Linked DNA regions of Butyricimonas faecalis. The protein of the gene in region 1 interacts with the protein of each later gene in a pairwise test. Links are inferred from orthologs where the notes say so. Each region holds a gene or a part of one and is shown on either strand. Other genes may lie near its edges.

Evidence for each region. The genes of interacting proteins can lie anywhere in the genome.
Region 2: the proteins of ruvC (region 1) and ruvA interact in binary tests that used the Escherichia coli proteins (3 or more experiments, as listed by UniProt). The link is inferred for Butyricimonas faecalis from one-to-one orthologs.

What each region holds. Positions count from the first base shown.
Region 1 is NZ_CP032819.1:658,618-664,353, forward strand. The notes cover bases 1-2,901. They hold ruvC (crossover junction endodeoxyribonuclease RuvC), read left to right. Parts: upstream 1-1,124; coding sequence 1,125-1,679; downstream 1,680-2,901. Other genes in these bases: serS (serine--tRNA ligase), read left to right, coding at 1-694; D8S85_RS02750 (DUF4286 family protein), read left to right, coding at 770-1,075; D8S85_RS02760 (tetratricopeptide repeat protein), read right to left, coding at 1,804-2,901. In the rest of the region: more of D8S85_RS02760, read right to left, coding at 2,902-3,492; D8S85_RS02765 (glycerol acyltransferase), read left to right, coding at 3,639-4,454; D8S85_RS02770 (GNAT family N-acetyltransferase), read left to right, coding at 4,468-5,421; D8S85_RS02775 (LysE family translocator), read right to left, coding at 5,422-5,736.
Region 2 is NZ_CP032819.1:4,263,581-4,269,107, reverse strand. The notes cover bases 1,779-4,545. They hold ruvA (Holliday junction branch migration protein RuvA), read right to left. Parts: upstream 3,570-4,545; coding sequence 2,988-3,569; downstream 1,779-2,987. Other genes in these bases: trpS (tryptophan--tRNA ligase), read right to left, coding at 3,642-4,545. In the rest of the region: more of trpS, read right to left, coding at 4,546-4,625; D8S85_RS18225 (DUF3276 family protein), read left to right, coding at 4,994-5,347; D8S85_RS18220 (SRPBCC family protein), read right to left, coding at 5,384-5,527. UniProt on the Escherichia coli protein: The RuvA-RuvB-RuvC complex processes Holliday junction (HJ) DNA during genetic recombination and DNA repair.

The DNA of each region.
Region 1 (5,736 bases):
AGAAGTCATGCCCCCGCTTGTTGTCAATGAAGATTCAGGTTTCGGCACCGGTCAGTTGCCCGATAAAGACGGCCAGATGTACTACGTGAACGAAGATAAGCTATACCTTATCCCCACGGCAGAAGTGCCCGTCACCAACCTTTACCGGGACATGATCGTGGATGCCGATCAGTTGCCAATCAAAAATACGGCCTACTCCGCTTGTTTCCGCCGGGAAGCCGGATCATACGGGAAAGACGTACGCGGGTTGAACCGTCTGCACCAGTTCGACAAAGTTGAAATCGTGCAAATCACCCGTCCGGAAATATCTTACGAGGCTCTTGACGACATGGTAAAACACGTGGAAGGATTACTCATTAAGTTAGGTTTACCCTATCGTATCGTACGCCTGTGCGGTGGTGATCTGAGTTTTACCTCTGCCCTAACCTTCGATTTCGAAGTATATTCAAAAGCACAAGATCGTTGGCTGGAAGTAAGCTCTGTTTCCAATTTCGAAGAGTATCAGGCAAACCGACTGAAACTGCGTTTCCGAGATAAAGGAGACAAGAAAACAACAATGGCACACACTCTGAATGGTAGCGCTTTGGCATTACCGAGAATCGTGGCCGCATTGTTGGAAAACAACCAGACACCGGAAGGGATCCGGATCCCGGATGTACTCCGCGGATTCATGGGTGTTGACTATATAAAATAAAAACTGAAAACTAAAAGATAAAAGTTAATCCTCCACGGATCTTTTATCTTTTAGTTTTTAACTTTTAGATTTAACATGCGATTTATATACAACACCACATTCAGTATTGACGAAAACATTGCAGAGGAGTTCATTCAAGTCGTTCAAGGCGGCTACATCGCTTATCTTAAAAGCAAAAATCTTTGTAATGACATCCTATTTACCCGTGTCATGATTCGCGAAGGAGAAGGATTATCTCTATCCTTGCAACTCATATTTCCCTCTGCCGAAGAATACACGATCTTCATCGAAGTCTACAAGGATAGATTGCTACACATGCTGGTAGATGTGTTCGGAGAGAACCTCTTATATTTCAGCACGACACTCGAAGAAATCGAATAAATTGACATTCAGGCAGATTTTCGCTATATTTATAAACTAAAACAGATCAATGGAAAAACTAATCATGGGGATAGACCCCGGTACAAACTTCATGGGATATGCAATTCTTAAAACAACCGGGAAGAATTGTAAACCGGAACTTGTCGTGTCGGGAGTCGTTGACATGAAAAAAATGACCGATCCGTATCTCAAACTGCAAAGAGTATTCCAACGCACGCTGCAAGTCATTGACTCTTACCACCCGGACGAACTGGCCATCGAATCGCAATTCTACGGTAAAAACATCCAGTCCATGTTAAAACTCGGACGGGCACAAGGGGTCGCCATTGCTGCCGCTCTACAACGGAATATCCCCATTTTCGAATATGCCCCGAAAAAAATCAAAATGAGCATCACGGGCACAGGAGAAGCTTCCAAAGAACAGATTGCCCTTCTGCTAGGCAAATTCATGACAATACCGACCACCATTTCCACCTTGGACGAAACGGATGCCATCGCCATCGCCTATTGCCACCACCTACAAGGCAACCTGCCTACCACGGGAAACCCCAAATGCAAGGATTGGGGTGACTTCATCAAACAAAATCCGGATAAGGTTTTGTAAAACAATAAATTGTTTTACAAAGTTACAAGTTATGACAAACTTGTAACCAATTAACTTGTAACCTGTAACAAATCGGGCCATAGCTCCCGCTACGGCCCGATTCAACATGCAAAGTCAAACAATTTTAATCAACAATATTCAAATAAATACTTTCTTGAGCGTAAGGATAAAATTCTTTATCAGTACTTGCCATTCCTTTCAATTGCGGGTCAAGTTGTATCGCTTTTTGTAAAGCGCTAGCCATCGTCTGTACATCTTTCACTCTTGCCGCAGCCACGGCCATCATATAATATTCATACCCTTCCGTCAAATTCAACTTCTTCAATGTCTCCAGGGCAGCCCGATTATCATTAGCCATCAACTGAGCATAAGCCAAGTTCACGTTCGGCATCGTTTTCAAGTAAGGAATAGCCTTATTGTACTCTTTATTTTTCAATAACAATATCCCCAAGTTGTACTTCGCCTCCTTCTTTATAGAAGCTTTCGTGTACATATCTTTAGCTTGAGTATTATTCCCTTCATTTTGATAAACAATTCCAAGATTGTTCATCACTTCCGGTTTTTGATTAATTACAACTGCCGATTCCAGTAATTTTTTAGCTTTTCTATAATCCTTGTTCCGGATAGCGATAACGGCCAAATCATTCAGCAAGTTTACATCCGTACGAGCAGATAAAACAGAAGTCTCTTGTAATTGAGGCACGTAATAAGTCGTCACTTGATCCTCCACTTGCGTCACTTCAGGCACGGTATAAAAAATATAGAAATCAGCCCGCCGCAAGGTCGGAAGAATCACATCTTTCAATTCCGGTACCGTCTTAATATATGATTCCAACACGGCATCCCGTTTCTTCAAATTCGGGGCATTCTGCAAATCTTTCACCATTTGCGCCTTATTCTTCAAGTTGGAATCATTCAACAACATATACAGCCCTTCCCAATTCTCGCTCACCTTGTTGGAAACGATAAATTTAGCATTCTTTGCCATCGGTGTGTTAGCCAATCCCAAATCTTTCATGAAATAAGCCTTGGCCGTATTGAAACGATTCGTGGTCAAGTTCTTGTTCAGCCTTTCCGGTCCCTCCGGAGAACTGGAAACGTACATCAACATATTAGTAATCTTGGCATTCTTTTCAGCCAATATTTTCTTCATCTCTTGAGCAGCCTGCGTCATGACAGACGACTTTCGTTGTGCATCCGTGATCACGGATTTAGATAACGGGAATAACACGTACCCGCTAATAATTCCCACACCCGTGGACGGAACATCTTTCACGAAAGTTTCGGTAAACAAAGGAATTGCATCCGGATTATCCGGTAGAGAATACATGTATGTTTTCCATTCCTTCACCCCGTTCGTATTCAATATAGCCGGAGTAAACTCAACGGTTTTATTCCCCATGATCGCCTCAATATCAGCGATAAGTACCCCTTTTTGCATACCGTCACGATAAGGGAATGACAAATTGTATGTACCTAGCGTATTCCCCTTGTATTCCACCACCGGATAATCGGTTCCCTTCACCTTCACTCCTTGAAAATAAAGCGGTCCCATCGCTTCTTCCCCACCGGGATATTGCATTTTAGGAGTCACTTTCAAGATTAACTTTTTATAAAATTGCTTCGGGGCAAAAGCAATATTATAATTAAAATTCACTGCCCCATCCACCGCAGTCAACTGCTGAGGAGAAACTTTCCCCACAATGGCCGTTTCGATGGCCTCTCTCTCCAACTTCTTCATGGTATTACACCCCACCATCAAGAAAGAGAGCATCAAAATAACTCCACTCGTTATCAACGATAATTTTCTCATAGTTCTCTTTTTTTGCGTTTAACTTATTCTATCCATTAAAAATGTTCATATTTTTCAATTCATATCCTCTCTAACGAATTTTATTGAATAAGGTTTTTTATCTTTGCCAAAAGTTTTAAAACAAGGAGATTCAATTCACATTTATTATGGAAGAAACTGTTAAACCGATATACATTGAACAGCTTTTTAAAAGTAAGAATCCCAAATTGGCCCGCTGGATTCCGAAATTCGTTTATTCATTTTTAAAACGTGTCATCTGCCAAGACCAGATCAACGACTTCATCTCTAAATACGGGGATCGGAAAGGTTTGGATTTTGCCGAAGGCATCTTGGAATATCTTGATATTTCTTACATTATCGAAGGTAAAGAAAATTTACCGGACCCCAACGGACGTTATATCTTCGCGGCCAATCACGCTTTGGGAGGACCGGATGGTATCATCCTGATCTCTTTCTTGGGGAAAATATATAAAAAACTGAAATTCCCGGTAAATGATTTACTGATGAATCTCAAAAATCTTAATAACATCTTTTTACCGGTTAACAAACACGGGGCCTTAGCCAAGGAAGCCGCGGTTGACTTGGAAAACGCCTTTGCCTCCGATGCCCAGGTCATCACCTTCCCTGCCGGAATGGTAAGCCGCAAAATTAAAGGCGTGGTGAAAGATTTGGAATGGCAAAAAAGTTTCGTGGTAAAAGCCGTTAAATACCAGCGGGACATCATTCCGATACGAGTAAAAGCGGAAAATTCAAAATTCTTTTATAATTTAGCAAACTTTCGTACCAAAATAGGACTAAAAGTAAATCTCGAAATGATGTATCTTCCCAAAGAAACATTCAACAAAAAAGGTTCAACATTTACTCTGATTATCGGAAAACCTATTAAATGGGAAACGCTGGATAAAAGCAAGACACCGAAAGAATGGGCGGAAGAAATAAAGAACATTGTCTACCAATTATAGATCTACATAAACTATGCAACCAGTTATCTATCCTGTAAATAAAGCGAAATTATTAGCAGAACTAACAGAAGAAAGATTCATTCGTAAAACCAACAAGGGAGGAAACGAAATTTACTCGTTTAACGCTTTCAACAGTCCTAACTTGATGAAAGAAGTAGGCAGGTTACGGGAATTAACTTTCAGAACAGCCGGAGGGGGTACAGGAAAAGAGGTTGATATTGACCCGTTTGACGTTGACGAACAGGTTCCCTACCAGCAATTAATCGTGTGGGACCCGAAAGAACAAGAAATTCTAGGCGGCTACCGGTATATTCTATGCGATAACCTTCCTTTAAATCAAGAAGGAGAACCCAACCTGGCCACCACCGAACTTTTCCGTTTCTCCGAGACATTCAAAAAGCAATATCTCCCTAAAATGATCGAACTGGGACGTTCTTTCGTACAACCTTTGTACCAGTCTACAAAAATGGGACGCAAGTCCCTGTTCGCCTTAGATAACTTGTGGGACGGACTGGGAGCCCTTACCGTGGAAAATCCGAACATGGAATATTTCTTCGGGAAAGTAACCATGTACACCAGCTTCAACATCGAAGCGCGCGACATGATTTTATTCTTTATGCGAAAGTACTTTAAGGATACAGAAAAACTTGTCGAACCGATTACTCCGCTGGAAATTCATATCGATGACAATAAACTCGGAAAAATACTTTGCGGGAATAACTATGACGAAGATTACCGTATTCTTTCCCGCTATGTCAGGGAACATGGAGAAAACATCCCCCCCCTGGTAAATGCCTACATGAGCCTGTCGCCTTCCATGAAAACCTTTGGGACGGCCATAAATTCAGGCTTTGGCGGTGTGGAAGAAACAGCTATTCTGATCAAGATTGCAGATGTGTACGAAACCAAAAAAGCCCGTCACATCTCGACATACATTCCTCGAATACTGCGGTTAAGAAAATTTTAATCAGACGACCACAAAGATTAAACTGATTCCGATGACAAAATAAACCAACGACTCGATGATATGCATAATCAACGAGAAATGAACATTTTGCATCAACCGACGAGACAAACGATCTGCCAGCAAAGCTATCAAAGAGAAGATAACAATAGCTTGCGCCATAAAAAGCAACCCCAGCACCAGTAACTCTCCTGCCGGATTCTCCGCGGCAGGACTTACAAACTGGGGGAAAAACGCGATAAAAAACAACAATACTTTCGGATTCAGAATATTCATCAGAATCCCCTTGCGGTACAGCTTATACTCCACCCCGGCAAC
Region 2 (5,527 bases), 3.6 Mb from region 1 along the record:
TCTTCGATGGGGCTGTCGTGCACGGGGCTATCACCCTCCGCGGCTTACCTTTCCAGGTAATTGCACTTCGTCCATCGTCGAATGGCGCGGTCCCATGACCCCGGTGTCGCCGAAACGGCACCGGTTTGGGCTCTTCCCCGTTCGCTCGCCACTACTGGGGGAATCACTGTTGTTTTCTTCTCCTGCGGGTAATGAGATGTTTCAGTTCCCCGCGTTCGCCTCCATTGCTGGATGACCGTCATCTAGACGGCCGGGTTGCCCCATTCGGAAATCCACGGGTCAAGGGTTACTTGCACCTCGCCGTGGCCTATCGCGGCTTATCGCGTCCTTCATCGCCTCCGAGAGCCTAGGCATCCACCGCGCGCCCTTGATCGTTCACGTTCGTTAGCGTCGTGTGTCTTTAATCATTTCACCTTTGCCGTCGTCTCCCGACGACGGCGGCTCTGTGTTATTCTACTACATTCTTATACTTCGCGGATCAAATGATCCGTTAACGTTCCAGCATGTCAAAGAACTTCTCGAATTCCAGATTTAAAGATTCTAGATTCTAGATTGACTAGATTCTAAATTTTAAATTCTAAATTCATGATGTCGGGACCGGGGCAACGAGCCTCGTCGTGAAGATCCCTCGAGGGAATCCCGTTGATGATGAACTTGCTGTAGCGAGCCGCATGACTCCAGCTCCAGAAAGGAGGTGTTCCAGCCGCACCTTCCGGTACGGCTACCTTGTTACGACTTAGCCCCAGTTACCGGTATTACCCTAGCCCGTTCCTCGCGGTCACGATCTTCAGGTACTCCCGGCTTCCATGGCTTGACGGGCGGTGTGTACAAGGCCCGGGAACGTATTCACCGCGCCATGGCTGATGCGCGATTACTAGCGAATCCAACTTCGTGGAGTCGGGTTGCAGACTCCAGTCCGAACTACGACCGGCTTTAGAGATTCGCTCCGGGTCGCCCCGTGGCTGCCCTCTGTACCGGCCATTGTAACACGTGTGTCGCCCCGGGTGTAAGGGCCGTGCTGATTTGACGTCATCCCCGCCTTCCTCGCACCTTACGGTGGCAGTCTCGACAGAGTGCCCGGCTGAAACCGATGGCAACTGGCGATAGGGGTTGCGCTCGTTATGGGACTTAACCCGACACCTCACGGCACGAGCTGACGACAACCATGCAGCACCTTGCAGGTGGCCCCGAGGGGAAGAGGTGTTTCCACCTCATGCAACCTGCATTTAAACCCGGGTAAGGTTCCTCGCGTATCATCGAATTAAACCACATGTTCCTCCGCTTGTGCGGGCCCCCGTCAATTCCTTTGAGTTTCATCGTTGCCGACGTACTCCCCAGGTGGCTCACTTAATACTTTCGCTTGAACCCTGGCCGTGTATCGCCAAGATCCAGTGAGCATCGTTTACGGCGTGGACTACCAGGGTATCTAATCCTGTTCGCTACCCACGCTCTCGCGCATCAGCGTCAGACCGAGCCTGGGAAGCTGCCTTCGCTATCGGGGTTCCAAGTGATATCTATGCATTTCACCGCTACTTCACTTGTTCCGCCTCCCTCGTCTCGTCTCCAGGTCGACAGTTTCAACGGCGTGCTACAGTTTAGCTGCAGTCTTTTACCGCTGACTTGTCGTCCCGCCTACGCGCCCTTTAAACCCAATAAATCCGGATAACGCTCGCATCCCCCGTATTACCGCGGCTGCTGGCACGGAGTTAGCCGATGCTTATTCGTCAAGTACTGGCAAGGTGGCACTCGTGCCGCTTATTCTTCCTTGACAAAAGAGGTTTACAGGCCATAGACCATTCTTCCCTCACGCGACTTGGCTGGTTCAGGCTCTCGCCCATTGACCAATATTCCTCACTGCTGCCTCCCGTAGGAGTCTGGACCGTGTCTCAGTTCCAGTGTGGGGGACCTTCCTCTCAGAACCCCTAGACATCGTCGGCTTGGTGGGCCGTTACCCCGCCAACTACCTAATGTCGCGCGTGCCCGTCCCGTACCACCGGGGTTTTAAACTCCCCCCCATGCGGGGGAAAGGTGTTATGGGGTGTTAGTCCACGTTTCCGCGGGTTATCTCCCGGTACGGGGTTGGTTGCACACGTGTTACTCACCCGTGCGCCGGTCGCCACCGGGGTATTGCTACCCCGTGCTGCCCCTCGACTTGCATGTGTTAAGCCTGTCGCTAGCGTTCATCCTGAGCCAGGATCAAACTCTTCATGGTAAAAGTTACTTTACAGAAATTTTATCTGGCAGGGTCATGTGTATGAATCTCGACTCCCGTCGATTCCGATTCACGCTCGCTACGTTTTGTTCATCTCAATATCTTAAAGAACTCTTCTTTCATCTTCTCCCGCTCTCGATCGTCCCTCCCGGCTCCCCCTCTTGAAAGCGGCTGCAAAGGTAAGGCTTGTTTTTCAATCTCCAAATTTTTTCAAGCTTTTTTTCAAACTTTTTTCCCGGCCCCTCGTTTTAACCTCTTCCCCCTCGCGCCCTCTCTCTCGAAAGCGGGTGCAAAGATAAGGCAATCATTTCCCTTTTTCCAAATATTCTAGCGATTATTTTTCAAGTTTTTTCCTCTCACCACCGCAAGAGCCTGGCTGGAAAAACGTTAGGGAGAAAAGTTTTTTCGCCCCCGCCCGGTAAAAAAGGGTCAAGCCCCCCGCTTCCCCGGGATCGAGGCGCGATTCAACGGGAAAAACAACCGGCAAAAAGATAATAATACCTGAATATACACCTTTCAAGGACGCCCGTGAACGTCTTTGAAACGTCTTTGATGCGGCAATGATACGCCTTTAACACCTGCATGCAACCGGAAAACTACGGGAAAATCACGGGCAAGGATCGACCGGTCCCAGGGATCGAGCGGGCCGGGAAACACTACCAATCCACAACGTCGCTCCAAAAAAACGCAACGGCGCATGAATATACATGACAGGTTCATGGGATAGACCAACCATTAACCAAGGACCAGGAAACCCCGAACAAGAAGCGGAATATTACAAATGTTTTAGAGCTAATTTGATCAGATTTTCGACAGTTTCGACTTTCTCCGAAGCCAAAATCTTATCCAATGTTTTCGCCACTTGAGCACGAGCAAAGCCCAACATAACCAAAGCGGCCTGTGCTTCTTCCCGAACAGCACTTGTAGAAAGACTCAATCCCTCCACAGGAACTCCCTCTTTGCCAACTTTATCCTTTAGTTCAATAATAACCCGCTGGGCAGTCTTCACGCCAATCCCTTTCACGCTCTTTATAGCATTTACATTTTCCGTAAGTATCGCCCCGGTTATTTCTTCCACCGACATAGAGCTCAACATGACATTCGCCGTGTTAGCCCCGATTCCGGAAACAGAGATCAATGCCCGGAATAAACTTCTCTCCTCTTTAGAAAAGAATCCATACAATAAATGAGCATCCTCCCGCACAATCTGGTGAATATAAAACATGACCTGATTCTGGGAAGCTATTTTAGAATACGTATTAACCGAAATATGAATATAATACCCGACACCCCCACAGTCGACAACCGCGTTTGCCGGAGTTGCCTCCACTAATTCACCTTTTATATATTCGTACATAATCATTGAAAATTAAAAATTGAAAATTGAAAATGCCACGGCATCTCAATTTTCAATTCTATGTTTATACTACTAGCGGAACCCGATAAGTTTACGCACTTCTTTCATCGTGACAGCCGCGCTAGCCCGTGCTTTCTCGGCCCCGGCCGCGGCAATTTTATCCAGATTATCCGGATTAGCGGCATATTCCATGATTCGTTCCCGAATCGGAGTGTTGAAATTAATAATATCCTCTGCCAGTTGCTTTTTCAAATCCCCGTAGCGGATTTCACAATTATTATATTTTTCGTTGAAATAATCGTACGTGTCTTTCGAAGAAACAACATCCATCAACGTGAACAGGTTCTGGATCACCTCCGGTTTCACGCTATTCGGTTCGGTTGGCCCGCTATCGGTAACGGCTTTCATCACCTTTTTACGTATTGTTGTTGCATCATCAACCAGATAGATGGCATTTCCCTCGGATTTTCCCATTTTCCCGGAACCATCTAATCCCGGAATCTTGATTCCTTCCCCCGTGTAGGAGAAAGATGCCGGCTCCGGGAACAATTCACTTCCGTATATCGTATTGAATCTCCGGGCAAATTTCCGGGCCATCTCCATGTTTTGCTCTTGATCTTTTCCGACAGGCACTTTGTGAGCCCTGTGTATAATAATATCCGCGGCCATCAGCGTGGGATAGGTCAACAAACCAGCATTCACGTTATCCGGCTGTTTACGAGCTTTTTCCTTAAAAGTAGTTGTACGCTCCAACTCGCCAAGATAAGCATTCATGTTTAGATACAAATACAACTCGGCAATCTCCTTAATATCACTCTGCACGTATATTGTCGCCTTCTCGGGATCCAAACCACAAGCAAGGTACTCTGCCAGAATCTTTCGCACGTTCTCCACCACGTTACCCGGGTGCGGATGCGTAGTCAACGAGTGCCAATCGGCAATAAAAAAGAAACATTTGTACTCGTCCTGCATTTTTAGAAAATTCTTCACGGCACCAAAATAATTTCCCAGGTGCAAATTACCCGTAGGTCTGATTCCACTTACTACTGTTTCCATTGTCTGAAATTTACAAATTTAAAACATACAAAGATACGGTTTTATTCGTTTTGTACAACTATGTAGCGCTATGCATCGGCAAACAATATTCACCACTACACTTTACCTGCATCTACACGCGAAGCGGTAAAATCCATTTTTACTGAACACTCAAAACGGCAACTGGCATTCGACCATTTAAATACAATCAAAACAATGACTATCAATAAATTACATCTACCACAAACGACCACACACCTTTTTAAAACGTTTTCATCAAAGTAAGATATTGATAGACAACGAGAAAAAAATAATACAAAAATCGATGTTGTTATATTATTTTTCCTACTTTTGAAACGCAAAGTCTAATTAATAATTTTAATTTAAACATGGAAGGTTACGAAAAGAATGATGGTATGGAAATGAATGATCGGGATGAGATCTATTCAAAACCGGTGAGAGCAGGGAAAAGGACTTATTTTTTTGATGTAAAAGCTACTCGTAATAACGATTATTATCTGACAATTACCGAAAGCAAGAAGAAACTCGAAAAAGATGGTTCTCAAAATTACGAAAAGCACAAGATCTTTTTATACAAAGAAGACTTTGATAAATTTGCAGAGGGGCTTGACAACGCTGTCGCTTATATCAAAGCAGCTCTTAACGGAGAAACAATGGCAGTTCACGAAGAAATTGAAACAAACAAATTTGACGACATTGATTTTGACGATCTATCCAAATAACAAAAAAGCTCTTCATCGTGAAGAGCTTTTTTGTTATTATATATATCCATAAGGAATTTTCGCCAAACCTTCTGCCATTTGATTGATTCCCTTTTCTAGCTTTCCCTTCAGCAACATTTTCATCATCATGTTCAAATCTGCCTCTGCCGTTATCCGCAAGCGGGTATCATAAGGGCCGTT